Regions from separate parts of the Undibacterium sp. FW305-107 genome, predicted to be linked through region 1. Evidence: riboswitches for the same ligand, from Rfam matches in the RefSeq annotation. Region 1 holds a riboswitch; the other holds the start of a gene.
The links. A riboswitch is a leader RNA that binds a small molecule or an ion and turns the genes downstream of it on or off. The one in region 1 is predicted to bind thiamine pyrophosphate.
Positions count from the first base shown of each region.

Region 2: it holds a riboswitch for thiamine pyrophosphate, as region 1 does, so the genes downstream of both, AC3WQT_RS04965 (TonB-dependent siderophore receptor) here and thiC (phosphomethylpyrimidine synthase ThiC) in region 1, are expected to answer to the same signal.

Region 1 is NZ_JBYTAV010000001.1:858,029-867,321, forward strand. Features, by position in the region: gene dapA (4-hydroxy-tetrahydrodipicolinate synthase) at 1-322, shown strand, start outside; gene AC3WQT_RS03975 (hypothetical protein) at 381-1,118, shown strand; gene thiE (thiamine phosphate synthase) at 1,131-1,772, opposite strand; gene thiD (bifunctional hydroxymethylpyrimidine kinase/phosphomethylpyrimidine kinase) at 1,769-2,587, opposite strand; gene AC3WQT_RS03990 (thiazole synthase) at 2,598-3,389, opposite strand; gene thiS (sulfur carrier protein ThiS) at 3,489-3,689, opposite strand; gene thiC (phosphomethylpyrimidine synthase ThiC) at 3,692-5,605, opposite strand; TPP riboswitch at 5,690-5,791, opposite strand; gene AC3WQT_RS04005 (tetratricopeptide repeat-containing diguanylate cyclase) at 5,862-7,997, opposite strand; gene AC3WQT_RS04010 (EAL domain-containing protein) at 8,074-9,293, opposite strand, start outside.
Region 2 is NZ_JBYTAV010000002.1:196,727-206,019, reverse strand. Features, by position in the region: gene AC3WQT_RS05010 (DUF3106 domain-containing protein) at 1-258, shown strand, start outside; gene AC3WQT_RS05005 (RDD family protein) at 263-781, shown strand; gene AC3WQT_RS05000 (TetR/AcrR family transcriptional regulator) at 844-1,515, shown strand; gene AC3WQT_RS04995 (LOG family protein) at 1,512-2,093, shown strand; gene AC3WQT_RS04990 (DUF3460 family protein) at 2,199-2,408, shown strand; gene AC3WQT_RS04985 (segregation and condensation protein A) at 2,448-3,305, shown strand; gene panC (pantoate--beta-alanine ligase) at 3,345-4,184, shown strand; gene AC3WQT_RS04975 (cobalamin-binding protein) at 4,184-5,086, shown strand; gene rarD (EamA family transporter RarD) at 5,169-6,065, shown strand; TPP riboswitch at 6,115-6,213, shown strand; gene AC3WQT_RS04965 (TonB-dependent siderophore receptor) at 6,282-8,411, shown strand; gene AC3WQT_RS04960 (hypothetical protein) at 8,571-9,089, shown strand; gene AC3WQT_RS04955 (Ppx/GppA phosphatase family protein) at 9,151-9,293, opposite strand, start outside.

The DNA.
Region 1 (9,293 bases):
GGAAGACCACCAATTGTTCACCACCCTCTGTCTCGGTGGTGCAGGCGGCATACTGGCATCTGCACATATACGCCCCGATCTGTTCCTGAGTTTGCATGCGCATATCAATGCAGGTCAGCTTGAACAGGCCAGGACAATTTTCTATCACTTGCTGCCCGTCATGCAGGCACTGTTTGAAGAGCCCAATCCTGCGCCGTTGAAAGCAGCACTGGCGGCGTCAGGCAGAATACAGGCCAGCCTGCGGCCACCCATGCAAACAGCCAGCGCAGAAACGGCAGACAAGCTATTGAGTGCGATAGCAAAACTCACCGCTATTCAATAGGGCATTGCCCGCTCAGTCCAGGCAAAGGATAATGCGGCTTCAATTATTTTCCTCTTGAATGATGATGCTACGTCCCTATCCTTTGTTTGCCATATTGGCCACTGCCATGATTTCATATAGCCAGCCAGCTGCTGCCATGACTATGCTGCGCTCAAATGACACTTTGATTTTATATGGCAAGGTAGAAGCGGATGACACGCAGCGATTTCGCCGCAATCTGTCAGGCGGTGAAGTGCACAATGTCGTGTTGACTGAAAGCCCTGGCGGTGACCTGGGTGCCGCATATGGCATAGCCCAGCTTATCAAAGGCAGGAAAATCAATACTGCCGTCCAGGGAAACTGCTTTTCTTCCTGTGCCATCATGTTCATGGCAGGTACGGAAAGGCGCATGCTAGACAGCAAGAATCTGGCACGCACGCGACTGGGTTTTCATGGGCCACACAATAAAGAAACCCGCGAAGTCAGCACCGAAGCCATACCCAAATTGCGTGAGTGGTTGTTAAAAGCCACCGATGGCAAATTCCCGGAAGAATTGCTGGATCAGGCCATGTATATTAAAAGAGCCAGTGACATGATGCTGTTCTATTATCCCGGTGCGGACAAGAAGAAAGGTAATATCCGCTTTTGCACGGAAGGTACGCTGGCCAATCCGCGCAAATGCGAGACCATAGAAGGCCACGACATCATCAGTGTCGGCATCCTCACCACGGCAGAATTATTGAAAGTTGAAGATCTGGAACCGCAAGCGGCTGCATCTGCGCCTACCAACAAAGAAGCTGAGAGCGAAATTAAATAAACCCTGAGCCCCTCACTGACGTGCAGTGAAAAGTTCTGTAAATGCGAGCGCTGCCTGTTGCGGCCGTTCTGCCATATACACGCTGCTGATCACGGCCACCATGTCAGCCCCCTGAGCAAGCAGGGGCTGACAGTTTTCCAGTGTCATGCCACCGATAACGACGTTCGGCAAGTCGAATTCCTTTACTGCATCTGCAACTACACTGGCAGGTGTGCTTACTGCATATTTCTTGATGCGGGAAGGATAAAAACCACCGAAGGCAATATAACTTGCTCCACCCATTACGGCAGTACGCGCCAGCTCCAGATCACCGTAGCAGGATGCACCCAGTATCTTGTCAGACCCCAGTTTGGTTCTGGCGTCTGCTACCGAAATATCCGTGCCACCTACATGCAGGCCATCAGCACCAATTTCCAGGCAAAGTTCCAGATGGTCGTTGATGATGAAGGGTTTATTAAAACTGCGGCACAGTCCCAGCAAGGCCAGCGCCTGGGTTTTGCGTAGTTCTTGACTGGCAGTTTTGTGACGGTATTGCACGATATTTGCACCACCCTGCAAAGCCTGTTCTGTGACTGTCACAAGTTGAGCAGTATCATCCCAATCAGGGGTGACGACATATAAACCGCTCAATGGATGATTGCCCAATGTGTTCATGATTTTTCCCTTGTACTCAATACTGGCTGGCGTGCTGGAATAAGCTGGCCTGCAGCTATCGCATACGCATGCAGCAGGCTTTGCTGTGTATAGCTTTGTGCCTGTTGCAAAGCTTCTGGCAAAGTCACTCCCCTTGCCAGTTGTCCGGCTATCGCTGAGGCCAGCGTGCAGCCACTACCATGAAATTCACCTGACAAACGCGGCCATGACCATTCTTGTGCGGTCTGCCATTGTCCATGCTGGAACCAGATGTTTTTTACCCGGGCTTCTGTTGCATGACCGCCTTTCAGCAGAACATCCGTATCATAAGCTTGCATCAGGTTTTCCACCTGCGCCTGTATATCAACAGCCAATGGTGACAGACGCTGTAACTCAGGCAAATTGGGCGTGATCAGCGTTGCCACTTTCAATAATGGCTCAATAGCTGCTATTGCATCATCCAGCGACAAACTGTCGCCGTGACCGCTGCCCAATACCGGGTCAACAATGACATGCAGATCAGCATGTTGCAGTTTCATCTTCTGGATAAAACTGGCAATCGCCGTCGCATTTTTTTTGTGCGCAACGATGCCAAGCTTGATGACCTTGACCGGTATTTTTGCCACCAGCGTCATTGCCTGCTGCAAGATGATTTGCACATCGACTGCATGCACGGCATAAGCGTGATCGTTATCCTGCACGGTCAATGCAGTAATCACCGGCAAGGCATGTGCGCCCTGCGCGGCGATGGCTTCTATATCTGCCTGTATGCCAGCACCGCCACTGGGGTCATGCCCGGCAAATACCAGCACACAGGGACGCTTAGTTGCTTTCATTAAACGAAGATCAGACAATGCGGCCAGCCATCGGTGACGATGGTGATGCTGCAAACTTGCGTGGCATGCGCCCCGCCAGAAATGCTTCACGTCCAGCCTCGACTGCGAGACCCATGGCACGTGCCATGCGTACCGGATCTTTGGCGCCAGCGATTGCCGTATTCATCAACACCCCATCGCAACCCAGTTCCATGGCTATCGCTGCATCAGATGCCGTACCTACACCGGCATCCACCAGTACCGGCACTTTGGACTGGTCTATGATCAGCGACAGATTCCAGGGATTCAAGATACCCATACCTGAACCTATCAAGGAGGCCAGCGGCATGATGGCGACGCAGCCTATGTCTTCCAGCATGCGTGCCTGTATGGGATCATCACTGCAATATACCATGACGTCGAAACCATCCTGCACCAGGGTTTTCGCTGCCTTCAATGTTTCGGGCATATTCGGGAACAGGGTTTTCTCGTCGCCCAATACTTCAAGCTTGCACAGCTTGTGACCACCCAATAACTCACGCCCCAGTCGCAGGGTGTACACCGCATCTTCGGCGTTATAACAACCCGCCGAGTTGGGCAGTATGGTGTATTTACTCGGTGGCACTACGTCCAGCAAACTGGGGGCATTCGGGTCTTGCCCTATGTTCACGCGACGGATTGCTACCGTGATGATCTCTGCACCGCTGGCTTCTGTCGCCAGGCGGGTTTGTTCAAGGTCTTTGTATTTGCCGCTGCCAACCAGCAGGCGGGAGCGGTAGGTTTTGCCGGCTATGGTTAAGCCTTGGTCGTTTTCTGTTTGCATAAAAATTCTTTCAAATTTGTGAGCGCTAAGCAATACATCGCCGGGCGAATTTGCAGGTTGGGCCGGCCCTACCAGCCCAACCTGCAATCAACGAACGAATCAACCGCCACCAATCGCCCTGACTACATCAACCTTATCATCCACTTGCAACTGATGCTCTGGCCATCGCGACCGCGGGATAATCTGCCGGTTCACCGCCACCGCAATTGCCTGCTGCGACAAATTCAGTTCGGCAATCAAATCCGCCAGCAGCACGCTCGCCAATTGCCGTTTTTCTCCATTAAGCTGTATCTCCACCATGGCTATTGCTTCTTGTAGATTTCCGCACCGGATTTGATGAACTCGACGGCTTTGACTTCCATACCCTGTTTCAGCGCCTGGATCTCGCTGATACCCTGCGCATTGGCATAGTCGCGCACTTCCTGCGTGATTTTCATGGAGCAGAAATGCGGGCCGCACATGGAGCAGAAATGGGCGACCTTGGCAGAATCTTTGGGCAGTGTTTCATCATGGAATTCACGTGCCTTGTCGGGGTCGAGACCGATGTTGAACTGGTCTTCCCAGCGGAATTCAAAGCGCGCCTTGGAAAGAGCATTGTCACGTATCTGCGCACCTGGGTGGCCTTTTGCCAGGTCGGCTGCATGGGCGGCGATCTTGTAAGTGATGATGCCATCCTTGACGTCGACCTTGTTTGGCAAACCCAAATGTTCTTTCGGTGTCACGTAGCACAGCATGGCAGTGCCGTACCAGCCTATCTGTGCCGCGCCTATGCCGGAAGTGATGTGGTCGTAGCCGGGGGCGATGTCAGTCGTCAGAGGGCCGAGAGTATAAAAAGGCGCTTCATGGCATTGCTCAAGTTGCAGGTCCATGTTTTCCTTGATGAGATGCATGGGCACATGGCCCGGGCCTTCTATCATGACTTGCACATCATGTTTCCAGGCGATCTGCGTCAGTTCACCCAGGGTTTTCAATTCACCTAACTGTGCTTCATCATTGGCATCATAGATGGAACCTGGACGCAGGCCATCGCCGAGGCTGAAAGACACATCATAGGCTTTCATGATTTCGCAAATGTCTTCGAAATGCTCGTACAGGAAGCTTTCTTTATGATGGGCCAGACACCATTTCGCCATGATGGAACCACCGCGTGAAACGATACCGGTCAGGCGCTTGGCTGTCATCGGCACATATTGCAGACGCACGCCTGCATGGATGGTGAAGTAATCGACACCTTGCTCAGCTTGTTCAATGAGCGTGTCACGGAAAATTTCCCAGGTCAGGTCTTCTGCTTTGCCATTCACTTTTTCCAGTGCCTGATAGATGGGCACGGTGCCGATAGGTACGGGTGAATTGCGGATGATCCACTCACGGGTTTCATGTATGTGCTTGCCAGTGGAAAGATCCATGACATTGTCGCCACCCCAGCGTATTGCCCAGGTCATTTTTTCTACTTCTTCACCGATGGAAGAGGTCACTGCAGAATTACCGATATTGGCATTGATCTTGACCAGGAAATTACGGCCTATGATCATCGGTTCGATTTCAGGATGATTGATATTCGCAGGAATAATCGCACGGCCACGGGCGATTTCCGAGCGTACGAATTCTGGCGTGATTTCTTCAGGGATCGCGGCCCCGAAAGACTGACCCGGATGCTGGCGGCCCATGACTTCTGCCAGCTTGCTGCCCATGGGGCCAGAGGCTTTCAGGTTTTCGAGATATTCTTTCCTGCGCAGGTTTTCGCGTATTGCAACAAATTCCATTTCAGGTGTGATGATACCCTGGCGTGCATAGTGCATTTGCGAGACATTCTTGCCTGCCAGTGCGCGCCGTGGCAGGCGTTTCAGATTGAAGCGCAATTCAGCCAGCTTGGGGTCATGCAGGCGGGCGATGCCGTATTCAGATGTCGGGCCAGCCAGTTCTTCAGTGTCATTACGCTCGGCTATCCAGGCACCGCGTACGGATGCCAGGCCAGAGCGGATATCGATTTTTACTTCAGGGTCGGTGTAGGGGCCGGAGGTATCGTAGACATAGATAGGTGGATTTTTCTCCGAACCAAACATGGCTGGTGTATCTGACTGGCTGATTTCACGCATGGGTACGCGGATATCGGGGCGGCTACCCTGTACATAGGTCTTGCGGGAATTCGGCAGTGGCTGAATGGCTGCCTCGTCTACCGTAGCGGTAGCGGACAGGAATTGCGGGTTGGCGTTCATTTTGGCTCCTTTGCTTTGTTGGCATGGAGCCAGCAAAGGAGTTTCCAAAACTGGTGCGCGCAGATCAATACATAACACAGGCGGCACAAACTTCGGCAGCTTCCCTTCGCTGGCATTATCCAGATCAGGTTCGAGGGTATTTCTCACCCGCCAACAAAATTGATGGCAGGACCCCTAGCATTTTTTCTTCGGGTTCTGAATTAAATCCAGAACCGCGACGACGGCAGATTATACGACTTTTTTAAACTCTGGTGCTTTATTTGATTTCGCTGGCCAATTCTGTATCTTGCATTGTTGACGATGGTGCAAGATTGCTTTCCGGCAGTTTTACTGGCCCATGCACTTCTACCAATTCGACCATACCCGCCTTGATGGCGGCCGACAAATCATGATCCAGTACCGGCAAGGCTTCTTCATAGGCAATCAATAATTTACTGACACCATAGGCACGGTTGCGGCCATTGACCTTGCCCAGATATAACGCCATGTCGGCAATTTGCAGCGCTTTTTCCCAGTTGCAAACTGCTTCTGGCAAGCCAGAAAATGGCAGGCTGATGAAACCTGCAGTCAAGGTAACAGGCACACTGGCGCCCTCGACTTCGATGTTCTCTTCACCGATGCTACGCAAAATACGCTCTACCAGTCCCTTGAGTTGTGCAGGATTAGAGCGTGGGGAATAAATCAAAAACTCTTCCCCACCCCAGCGCAACACCATGTCGCTATCGCGCACTGTACTGCGCAAACGGCGCGCCACTTCTATCAGGACAGCATCGCCGGTTGCATGACCAAAGCTGTCATTGATATTTTTGAAGTGATCGATATCCATGAGAATTAAACAATCCGGATTATCAAGCGCATCTTCGCGCCTTTCACCTTCCGGCAATATGACTCTGCCCTTCATCATATCGACAAAAGAGCGGCGGTTATATAAACCAGTCAGGGGATCACGCACGGCATGAAATTCAAGTTGCTCATTCACTTCGCGCAGTTTTTCATTGGTCTTGCGTACCCGTCTGTACAAGAAGAAGACGACTACACCCACCATCACCATGATGATGGCAGCCAGCATCAACACCACTTGCTGCAACTGGCGGTTTTTGATGTCGGCATCCTTGAGCTGGTTTTCACGCGCCAGCAATTCAATCTGTTTTTGTCTTTGCTGGGCATTGAATTGTTCTTGCAGGGTGGCTACAGCCCGCGCGCGATCAGAGCGGAATAATTCATCACTGAGTTTTTGTTGTTCACGTACGGTTGCCAACGCTTCTTTATACATGTCAGCGGCTTCGTACATATTGCCAATTTCGCTGAGCAGGTTTTCCACATCCGACTTGGAACCTGTCTCCATGAAAAACTTCTTGGCCTCGTTGATGAAACCTATACCCTGAGAAAATTTCTTTTGTCCTGCCAGCGCAAAACCTATATTCGCTTTGGCGATGGCAATTGCAAAAGGGTCATTCACGGCCTGGGCTTTTTCCAGGGAGAAGCGGGCGGCGCGCTCGGCCTCGGTGAACTTGCGCACATGCAGGTAATAATCAGCAATATTGCCCAAAGCGGTTGCCGCCACGGCTGGCATGCCAGCTTCAGTGGATATCTGCAATACCGTCTTGTAAGCTTCCAGAGCTTCATCATGGCGCCCAAGGTCTATCAGTGCCAGACCACGTGTCATTTGCAAGGATGAGGTAATCTTGGGTGATTCTATTTTAGGCTGCATCGCCAATGCATCGTTGGCAGTTTCCAGGGACTTTTCAGCATTGTGCATATTCAGATATAGCCTGGCGATGGATTCCATGCGGTACATCTTGGCCTGGGCACGCCTTCTTGGTATCTGATCTGCCAGTTTCAGCGCCTCAAGAAAATAAGGCAGGGATTTATCAAAATTACCTATCGCCAGTTGCACCATGCCGAAGGCGATATTCAGGCGCATGAGTACTTCCGCATTTTTTGAATCACGCAGGCTTTGCTGTATATCATTGAGCTTCACCAGTGCCATGGCAAACTTGCCCTGATCCAGTAACTGAAAGGCTTCACCTATCAGCGCCATGTTGATCATGTCATTATCTTTTTGCAACCTGGCGAGTTGCAGCAACTCTGCATTGGCAGCATCGGCTTCCTTGATCTTGCCAGCGTCATACAAGATGCCTATCAGTGTCTTCAGGACTTCGGCCCGCAAGAAGTAATCTGCATCCTTGCCTAATTTGTCTTTGTATTCCTGCAGTTGTTTGAGTGCGGCGGTATTGTCACGGTCAGACAGCGTATGTATCGCTTCGATCTCAGAAAAATCAGCTTGAGGTTTAGCTTGCGCATGTGCCGTCGTGTTCATGCATAGCAAGAAGATAGCCAGCAAACCCGGCATCAGGCTGGTTTGCCATTTAGGTAGTTGAAGCTGCAACATGCAAGCCCTCATTGATCGATCCGAGTCTCTAATAATTTTTATCAAGGCTGCAGCAAAACTGCGTCAGCCCCAGGTTTCATTTACCTGTCTGATCCAGAAATACGCTGCCCACTTGCGACAATATTTCGTCTTCCAGTTGCTGCGCCGGTATAGGTTTGCTCAAGTAAAAGCCTTGCAGGATATCGCAGGATTGGGCGCGTAAAAATTCCAGTTGTTCGCGGGTTTCCACCCCTTCAGCCACTACCTCCAACCGCAGACTATGTGCCAGCGCAATGATGCCGGTGACAATGGCGGCATCGTCGGCATCACCAGGAATATCGCGCACGAAGGAGCGGTCTATCTTGATGATATCGACAGGAAAGCGTTTCAGATAAGACAGTGATGAATAGCCAGTACCAAAGTCATCAATGGTCAACCTGACACCGAGGCTGCGCAGACGGTCCAGTATGGCCAGAGTATCTTGCGCATGCTCCATCAGCGTGCTCTCGGTAATTTCCAGTTCCAGCATTTTCGCGGGCAAGCCGGTATCGAACAAGACTTGTTCTACCGTATTGGCAAAATCCTTTTGCAATAACTGGCTGACAGACAAGTTCACTGCAACCCGCAGATGGGACATGCCCTTATCCATCCAGTTGCGCATCTGGGCGCAGGCCGTACGCAATACCCATTCACCGAGCGCAATAATCAAACCGGTTTCTTCTGCCATCGGTATGAATTCCAGTGGCGACACCATGCCACGGGTAGGATGGAACCAGCGCACCAGTGCTTCTGTACCGATGATCTCACCAGTATCCATACGTGCCTGGGGTTGATAGAAAACTGCCAGCTCATTACGTTCCAATGCACGGCGCAAATCATTTTCCAGACGTACCCGTTCAGAGATCGAATGCTCCATCGCCGCTTCAAAAAACTGGAAGTCGGTATTGGTTTTCTTGGCGCGGTACATGGCGGTATCTGCATGTTTGACCAGGGTGCCTACGTCCATGCCATCACTGGGATAAACAGAAATACCTATGCTGGCGGTCACGAAAATATCATGACTATCAATCTGGAAAGGCTTGGCCAGAGTGCGGCAGATATTTTGCGCAGCCGATGCCGCAGCCGCCGGGTCAGCCAGCTCGCTCAATACCACGGTAAATTCATCGCCCCCCAGGCGTGCCACGCAATCGGCATTACGTACGCTGCGACGTATGCGCTGCGCCACGGCAATCAACAGACGGTCACCAACATCATGGCCGAGAGTGTCATTGACATTCTTGAATCTGTCCAGGTCCAGGAACAGCACTGCCACTGATT
Region 2 (9,293 bases), on a different contig from region 1:
GAAAAAAAACGCCTGGCTGATGAGAATCAAAAAAAGAAAAGTGTAACCAATCTGCCATCGGAATCTGTCAAGAACCCAAAAATTCTGGCACCAATCAAGGTCGGACCTAAACCCGCCTCCACTACTGCACCTGCCGCCAAGGTAGTTACACCGCCTGCCGTTGTCACGGTGGCACCGGCATCAACCGCAATTAATAGCCCCGCATCCAATGTGGCAGATGTAACTGCTGCCAGCATTCCCGCCTCTACAAGCAAGTAATCCTGTGAATTCTGATCTGACCGCACCACTATTACGTCGTCGCCTGATTTGCATGGTCTATGAGGCCATGCTCTTGTTTGGTATCGTTTTTGTCTCCAGTTTTATCTTTGACGTCATCACGCAAAGCAGGCATGCCCTGATGTTGCGTCACGCACGCCAGTTCTGGTTGTTTTTGGTGATAGGTGCCTATTTTGTTTTTTGCTGGAGCCGTAGCGGTCAAACCCTTGCCATGCAAACCTGGCGTATCAAGGTGGTTGACCTGGATGGCGGCAAACTCCCTGTCATCAAAGCCGTCGTCCGTTATTGTCTGGCATGGATGTGGTTTTTGCCTGCCATGGCGCTGGACTACCAACTGGGCCTCAAAGAATGGCAAATGGCTGCCGTAGTGATCGTCGGCATGCTGGCCTGGGCTTGCACCGCTCGTTTTGACAAACAAGGGCAATTTCTGCACGATCGTCTGGCCAAGACCAGATTGATTCATATTCCCTCAGAAATTGAGCTGAAAGCACAGTCAAAAGCCTGATACTCTTTTGATGTTGCGTATTCAATGTTATTCTTATGAAATAAATTATCGAGAAGAATGACATGCAACACAAAGCTCCTCGTCGCACCAGGGAACGCATACTTGAGCTATCCCTGCGCCTTTTCAATGAATTCGGTGAGCCCAATATCACCACGACCGTGATTGCCGAGGAAATGAATATTTCCCCAGGCAATCTCTATTATCATTTTCGCAATAAAGACGATATCGTTAATTCCATCTTCGTGCAGTTCGAGGCAGAAATTAACAAGAAGCTGGCTTTCCCCGAAGGGCGCAAAGCCAATATTCAGGATATCTGGACTTACCTGCACCTGACCTTTGAGCTGGTCTGGCGTTATCGCTTTTTCTATCGCGACCTGAATGATTTGCTGTCCAGGAACCGCAAGCTGGAACTGAACTTCAAAGAAATACTGACGCACAAAATCAAGGTAGCGACCGAGCTGTGTAACGGCCTGCGCGCTGACGGCGAGTTTGAGGCCAGCGACATTGATATTGATGCCCTGGCCACTAATATGGTAGTAGTGGCAACTTACTGGCTGTCGTATGAATATGTACGCAATCCGCGCAAGTATACTGAACTGCAAACCATGTCAGAGTCGCTGGCACGTGGCTGCTACCAAGTGATTGTGCTGATCAGCCCTTACCTGCGCGGCGAAACCAAGAACGTCTTCGAAAAACTGTCGCAAGACTATTTGCGCAAGATCAATCCCGCATGAAGAATATTTGCGTTTATTGCGGCTCCTCTCCCGGCATCACTGACGACTACGCTATTGCAGCACACCAACTGGCTGCCGAACTGGTCAGGCAAAACCTTGGCCTGGTGTACGGCGGCGGCAATGTCGGCCTCATGGGAGTGATCGCTGATGAAGTCATGCGACTGGGTGGCAGAGTTACGGGCGTCATCCCCAAAGCGTTGATGGATAAGGAAGTCGGCCATACCGCCCTCACCTCGCTGCATATCGTTGCCAATATGCATGAACGCAAAGCCATGATGGCAGACTTGTCTGATGCCTTCATCGCCATGCCTGGCGGTATAGGTACGCTGGAAGAATTATTTGAAGTGCTGACCTGGTCACAATTGGGTTTTCATGAAAAGCCGGTTGGTTTATATAATATCAATGATTTTTACCGGAAATTGCATGATTTTCTCTTGCACACGGTAGAACAGGGCTTCTTGCGCCCTGCACACCTGGATTTGCTGTATATAGAAACCAACCCAGCCCAGCTCTTGCAAAAATTTGCAAGCTATCGCCCCATGCACGTGAAAAAATGGCTGGAAGTCAAAGACCTGTGATTTCTCTGCACGCCTGAAGCTTTACTCAAGGGCCAAAACCATATGACAAGGCCAAAAGCAGAGTAAAATGCGGCTTCATCCGACTTTTCGTGTTTATTTCAAATTATGAAATTCTCCAAGCAATTCTCGCTGTACGAATCCGAAGCAACCAACTTCATCAAAGACCTGAAAAAAGCGAATCCCGCACTGGAGCAAAGCCAGCGTGATGGCCGTGCCCTGTTATGGGACAAGCAGGCAATTGATCTGGATACGCAAAAACGCAACCAGGAATCGCGCATCAATCAGCAAGCCTACGTGTATCAAAACAAAGGCTGATGCAGCCTGCCTTGATACCCTGATCAATCCGGAAAGCTTGTGAGCACCACAGCAGCGTTAACCCCAACCGATTTACCTTTGGTTGGCGCAACCGACAGCGCGCCTGATGTTGTCGATGGTTTGGCATTTGCCAAACTCTATGGCGAGCCGCTCTTCAAGCTGCCGAATGACCTGTACATCCCACCCGATGCGCTGGAAGTATTCCTGGAAGCCTTTGAAGGCCCGCTGGATTTGCTGCTGTACCTGATACGCAAGCAAAACTTCAATATCCTTGATATCCCGATGGCGCAAGTCACACTGCAGTATTTGCAGTATGTCGATCAGATACGCAAACACAATCTGGAACTGGCTGCCGAATATCTGCTGATGGCCGCCATGCTCATCGAGATCAAATCACGCATGCTGCTGCCCTCCAACAAGAGCGCAGATAGTGAAGAGGCTGATGATCCGCGCGCAGAACTGGTGCGCCGCCTGCTTGAATACGAGCAGATGAAGCTGGCTGCTTACGATCTCAATGCAGTGCCGCAACTGGGCCGCGACTTTTTACATGCCCAGGTATTTGTCGAGCAAAACACCGTGCTGCACTGGCCGCATGTCGACATAGCTGACCTGCAATCTGCCTGGGCTGATGTATTGAAGCGCGCGACTCTTGTCGCCCATCACAAGATCAGCCGCGAAGAACTGTCGGTACGTGAACACATGACAGGTATTTTGCGCAAGCTGCAGTCATCCAAGTTTGTTGAATTCTCCGACCTGTTTGATGTCAGCCGTGGTGCGCCAGTGCTGGTCGTGAATTTTGTCGCCCTGCTTGAGCTAGCCAAAGAAACCTTGATAGAAATCACCCAGGCAGAAGCCTTTGCACCTATCTACGTGCGCCTGGCGTATTCACCAGCCTGATCGCAAGAATAAAACTATTCCTCACTAAAGAGCCGTAACATGAAAATCATTTCCTCCATTGAAGAATTGCGCGACCAGTTGAGCGGACAATTGCGTACCGCATTTGTGCCAACCATGGGCAATTTGCATGAAGGGCATCTCTCTCTGATGCGGCTGGCAAAAAAACATGGCGATCCGGTAGTCGCTTCGATTTTCGTGAATCGCCTGCAATTTGGCCCGAATGAAGACTTCGACAAATACCCGCGCACTTTCCAGGCTGACGTAGAGAAACTGGAAAAAGAAGGCGTGTATGTCCTGTTTGCACCAACTGAAAAAGACTTGTATCCAGAGCCGCAGGAATACCGCGTGCGCCCACCGGATGATCTGGGCAACATACTCGAAGGTGAGTTCCGTCCCGGCTTCTTTACCGGCGTAACCACCGTTGTACTGAAATTGTTCTCCTGCGTACAACCACGCGTTGCTGTCTTTGGCAAAAAAGATTATCAGCAGCTTATGATAGTGCGCAATATGAGCAAGCAATTTGCCCTGCCTACCGAAATCATCGCCGCGGAAACTTTCAGGGCAGAAGATGGCCTGGCCCTGTCTTCCCGCAATATGTATCTCTCGGCAGAAGAGCGGGCCGAAGCACCTGCCTTGTACAAAACACTCAATGAAGTCGCAGAAGAAGTGCGCGCCGGCCATCTGGATATGTTTGAACTTGAACGTCAGGCCATGGCAAAACTGGCGGCCCGTAACTGGAAACCCGATTACATCTCGATACGCAAACGCGCCGATCTGCAACCACCTTCTGCTGGTGATATCGCCCAGCAATCACCGCTGGTTGTGGTGGCGGCTGCTAAACTAGGTGGCACGCGACTGATCGACAATCTGGAAATTTGATGCGTCGCTTTCAATTGCTAACAGGCAGCCTTGCACTTGCAAGCTGCCTTATCGTGAGCCTGGCCTTACCTGTTGTTGCCCATGCATCCATCACGGTACTGGATGATGCACAACGCCAGGTTACTGTAGAGAAACCCGCGCAACGCATCGTCAGCCTGGCGCCGCATATTACCGAGATGCTGTTCGAGGCTGGTGCGGCAAATAACATCATCGCAGTGACCGATTACAGCGACTATCCCGAGGCGGCAAAAAAACTGCCTTCGATAGGCAATATTTTCGCACTGGACCTGGAGCGTCTGCTCTCCCTCAAACCAGATCTGGTCATTGTCTGGGGTACGGGCAATGCCAAAATCCTGGCCAATAAATTGCGCAGCAATCACATCACTGTCTTTGAAAGTGAGCCCCATAATTTTGAAATGGTGGCAACATCAATAGAAAGACTGGCGACATTGGCTGGCACTGAAAGTACTGGCAAAACCAATGCCCAAAAGTTCAGGCAGCGTCTCGATAATCTGCGCAAGACTTATCAATTGCCAAGCGGGGCGACACCGGTAAGCGTGTATTATCAAATGATACGCAGGCCATTGATGACTATCAATGACACGCATATGGTGTCCGACTCCATACGTTTGTGCGGCGGCAAAAATGTATTTGGCCAGCTCAAAGAATTGAGCTCCACCATCACCAATGAAGCAGTGCTGGCGGCGAACCCTGATGTCATCTTCAGCAGCGGTGAAAATATCGACAGCATGGCAGACTGGAAGCAATACCCCATCCTGACAGCCGTAAAGAAAAACAACTTCTACACAATCAAAGGTGACTGGCTGAATCGCGCCGGGCCGCGCATACTCGATGGTACCGAAGCTCTATGCAAGCACCTGGCCACAGCAAGAAGCAAATAGGCGCTGGCAGCAAACAATTTCTATTCAAGCGATAATGTTTGTCTTGCTTGCTGCCGCAAGCCTTACAGATTGATTGCTACTCATGCGCCAAGGTATTTTGTTTGCAGGCTCCGCGTATTTCCTCTGGGGCCTGTTCCCCATTTATTTCAAAACCCTGCACGACGTCCCTGCCCTGGAAATCTTGCTGAACCGCATGCTGTGGTCATTGCTATTCCTGGTTGGTGTTCTGACCTGGCGCAAGCAATGGGCCTGGGTCAGCACAGCAATCAGACAACCAAAACTGATAGGCGGCTTTGCCCTGAGTGCGGTGCTGTTGTCCGCCAACTGGTTCGTCTATATCTGGGCCGTCAATCATGGCCACATCGTTGATGCCAGCCTTGGCTATTTCATCACGCCTCTCGTCAATATTCTCATAGGCTCAGTCTTGCTGCGTGAAAAACTGCGCCCTGGCCAATGGCTGTCAGTAGCCCTGGCTGCTGTCGGCGTCGCCTGGTTGACCATACAGACTGGTCACCTGCCATGGATAGGCCTGGTGTTGGCAGCGACCTTTGGCACTTATGGCTTGCTGCGCAAGACCTCTGCCCTGGGTGCGCTGGAAGGCTTGTCACTGGAAACCGCCCTGCTCTTCCCATTTGCGTTTGGCTGGCTATGCTGGATGACTTTGCAAGGGCAAAACAGCTTCATCGCCAACAGTATGGATATCAAGATGCTGCTGCTCATCAGCGGCCCTATCACTGCCATTCCCTTATTATTGTTTGCTGCCGGTGCAAGGCGCATACCGATGACGACACTAGGATTGCTGCAATACATCTCGCCGCTGGTGCAGTTACTGCTGGGCGTCTGGCTATATCACGAGCCTTTCGACTCCAACAAACTGGCAGGCTTTATCGCCATTTGGGCAGCGCTGGTCGTCTATTCAGCTGAAGGTTTGTGGCGCAATTTCCGTACTGTCAAAATGGAAGTAAAGCCAGGCAGCTAAGCGCCAATTGCCGCAAAAAGGCTATATAAATGGTTTCGTGTTAAACTGCAGCCTACGCTAGGGGTCCTGGAAATAATATTTCCGGGTGAGAGAGTCCCTTCTACCTGATCTGGATAATGCCAGCGAAGGGAAGCGCAAAGTCCCGGTCCCTCCTGCTTCTTTGTTTGCTCCCGCGCTGTCATCCACAACGCATTAAAAGCAAACCAAGAGCACACCATGTCTGACTTTACTGTACGCCCCACCGTCATCGCCCTCTCCATCGCCCAGGCTTGCCTGTTGCTATCATCTGCGCATGCCCAAAATACACCTGGCAATGATAAATCGCTGCCAGAAGTGACGATCACAGGCAGCAAGGGTACCGAAACCAAGGTCGAACGCAGCAAGGTCACAGGCTTTATTGATGCGGCATTGCTGGATACGCCTAACTCAGTCAATGCCTTCAGCGTAACGCAGATGCAGGACCTGCGCATACGCCAGACCACGGATGCGATGAAATATGATGCCAGTGTCAATGATGCGTATAACGCCATTGGTTATGCCGAGCAATTCTCGATACGTGGCTTTGCCCTGGATAATTCCAGCAGCTACCGCAAGGACGGTTTTGCCATTCCTGGTGATGCTTCCATTCCTTTGGAAAATAAGGAGCGTGTAGAAATACTCAAGGGCATAGCAGGCTTCCAGGCCGGCTTTGGCACACCAGGCGGCATCATTAATTATGTGATCAAACGCCCTGCCAGCTATGCAGTTCGCTCTGCCACATTTGAAATCAGCGAGCGCGGCACTGTATATGGCGCCGCCGATATTAGCGACAATTCCAGCGACAAGCAATTTGGCTTCCGCATCAATGCAGCGGGTGAACGCCTGCGCTCTTATGTCAAAGGCGCCGACGGTAACCGCCAATTTGTCTCTGCCGCATTTGACTGGCACATCACACCACAAGCCCTGTTGCAAATCGATGCTGACTACCAGCACAAATCGCAATTGTCGGTACCAGGTTTTCAATTATTCAATGGCACTGAATTGCCGCGTGGTGTACCTGCTGACTTGATGCTGAATGCCCAGCCGTGGGCAAGACCGGTAGATACCCGTAACAGCAATCTGGGTCTGCGTTTTGAATACCAGATCAATGCAGACTGGCGCGCCAGTGTCTCTGCCAACAAGCATGAATTCAAGCGCGACGACTACACAGCCTTCCCATACGGCTGTGGTGCCACCAATCTGTATCCAGGTTATTGCGCGAACGGTGACTATGATGTGTATGACTACCAAAGCGTAAATGAGTCCAAATCACTGTGGGGTACGCAGGCCCTGTTGAATGGCAAATTCAATGTGGGTGGCATGCAGCACGAACTGGCTGTTGGTCTTAGCAATTCACAGCGTAAAGATTATTTTGGTGACTATGTGTATGACTATGCTGGCAGCAGCAATTTGTTCCGCCCTATCAGCGTAATGCCATCGGCAAATAAAACAGGCCCGGTCTTCTTGCGTCGCACTGACAAGGAATGGTCAGTATTTGTACAAGACATTATCAGCCTGCAAGACAATCTGAAGTTGCATCTGGGTCTGCGTCATCTGAATATCTCGCGCACGCAATTCGATAATCCTGGCTATGACCAGAACAAGTTCCTGTCGACGGTCGCATTGGTATTCAAACCAGTACAGCAAGTTTCTGTATACGGCAGTTTTGCGCAAGGCCTGGAACATGGTGGTATCGCCCCTTTTGGCACCAGCAATGAAAACAAAATGCTGAACCCGGGCAAATCCACACAAATTGAATTTGGCGTGAAGGCAGATGTGCAGCGTGACCTGAGCCTGTCTGCAGCCATCTTCCGCATCAAGAAGCCCCTGGAATATACCAATAGCAGCAATACCTACGTCAGCAATGGTGAAGCCCTGCATACCGGTCTGGAGCTCTCTGCCCAGGGCAAGCTGACCTCACAATTGAATCTGGGTGCCAGCCTGACTGCACTGGATGCCAAACAGCAAAACACCGGCATCAGCAGCCTGGACGACAAACGTGTCATGAATGTGCCACGCTTCAAATCGACTGTGTATGCTGATTATGCAGTGGCTGAAGTCAAGGGTTTGAATGTGAATGCAAGTTGGCAATATGCCAGCAGCAAGGCATTCAGCCCGGACAACAGCGTTACCGTGCCTGGCTATCATGTCGTCAATCTGGGTGCGCGCTATGCAACGCAAATTGGTGGTACTGCCACTACCCTGCGCTTTAATATCGATAATGCGCTGGACAAGTTTTACTGGCGTGATGTGACGCAATCACTGGGTGGGTATTTATTCCCTGGTGCTCCACGTACTTATAAAGTGTCGGCACAATTCGATTTCTGATACAGCATGCCTTGCTCAAAAAGCGATGCCAGTTTATCTGGCATCGCTTTTTTATTGCCCGCAGTACTGCTATTTAATACTTTTCAGTCTATACGTGGCATTAGATACAGACTATGTCATCCTTAAGGCTCGCATTCAAGCAAACCTATGGGTAAGGACATGATGAATACCTTCAAGTATATTTTTGTGATCGCAGGCAGCCTGCTCGCCAGCCTTGCAAGCGCGGAAGAAGTATTTAAATGCCGCGCCAGTTTCCCCGATTTTGGGAATGGCAAACGGCAGTTTGAAATACGGATAGACAAACTGGCAGATGGCAGGCTCGCAGGGGAAATTGACGGCAAGCCCGCCAATCCGGATATAAAGATGAAAGAGTATTTGATATCGCCTGCACTGGACTATGAGACAGACCCCTATTCAGCCGCCTTTGGCAAGCTCAATGAGGCAGAGACGTCCCTCATTCATATCCATAAATTGCAGCAAAACCCCTATGCCGGAGAAAAGCCACTCGTCTCATTCCCTTTAAAAGAAGTGAGCAAGGTTCATTATTACGATATGGTGGGCGGGGCGGGTAGTAAAGCCAACAAATTTGGCGGCACTGTAATTTTTGAAGTCTATAACAAGTCAGGCAAACGCCTGGGCCGCGTATTCAGGTCCATCATGGTCGCTGACTGCATTTGATTGCGCCCCTTGCCCAGCACAATCGTGAAGGCAAGGAATGAGAAGCAAGGCGCTGGAAAAATTACACGTTTGCCCTGACCAGAAAATCTATGCCTATCTCACGCCAGGCTTCAATTTCTTTTTGCAGCCAGTAAGCAACTGTAGGGTGGACGCTGACCCAGTCGCGTTTCATTTCCAATTCAACCCTGCCCTTCATCTTCAGGC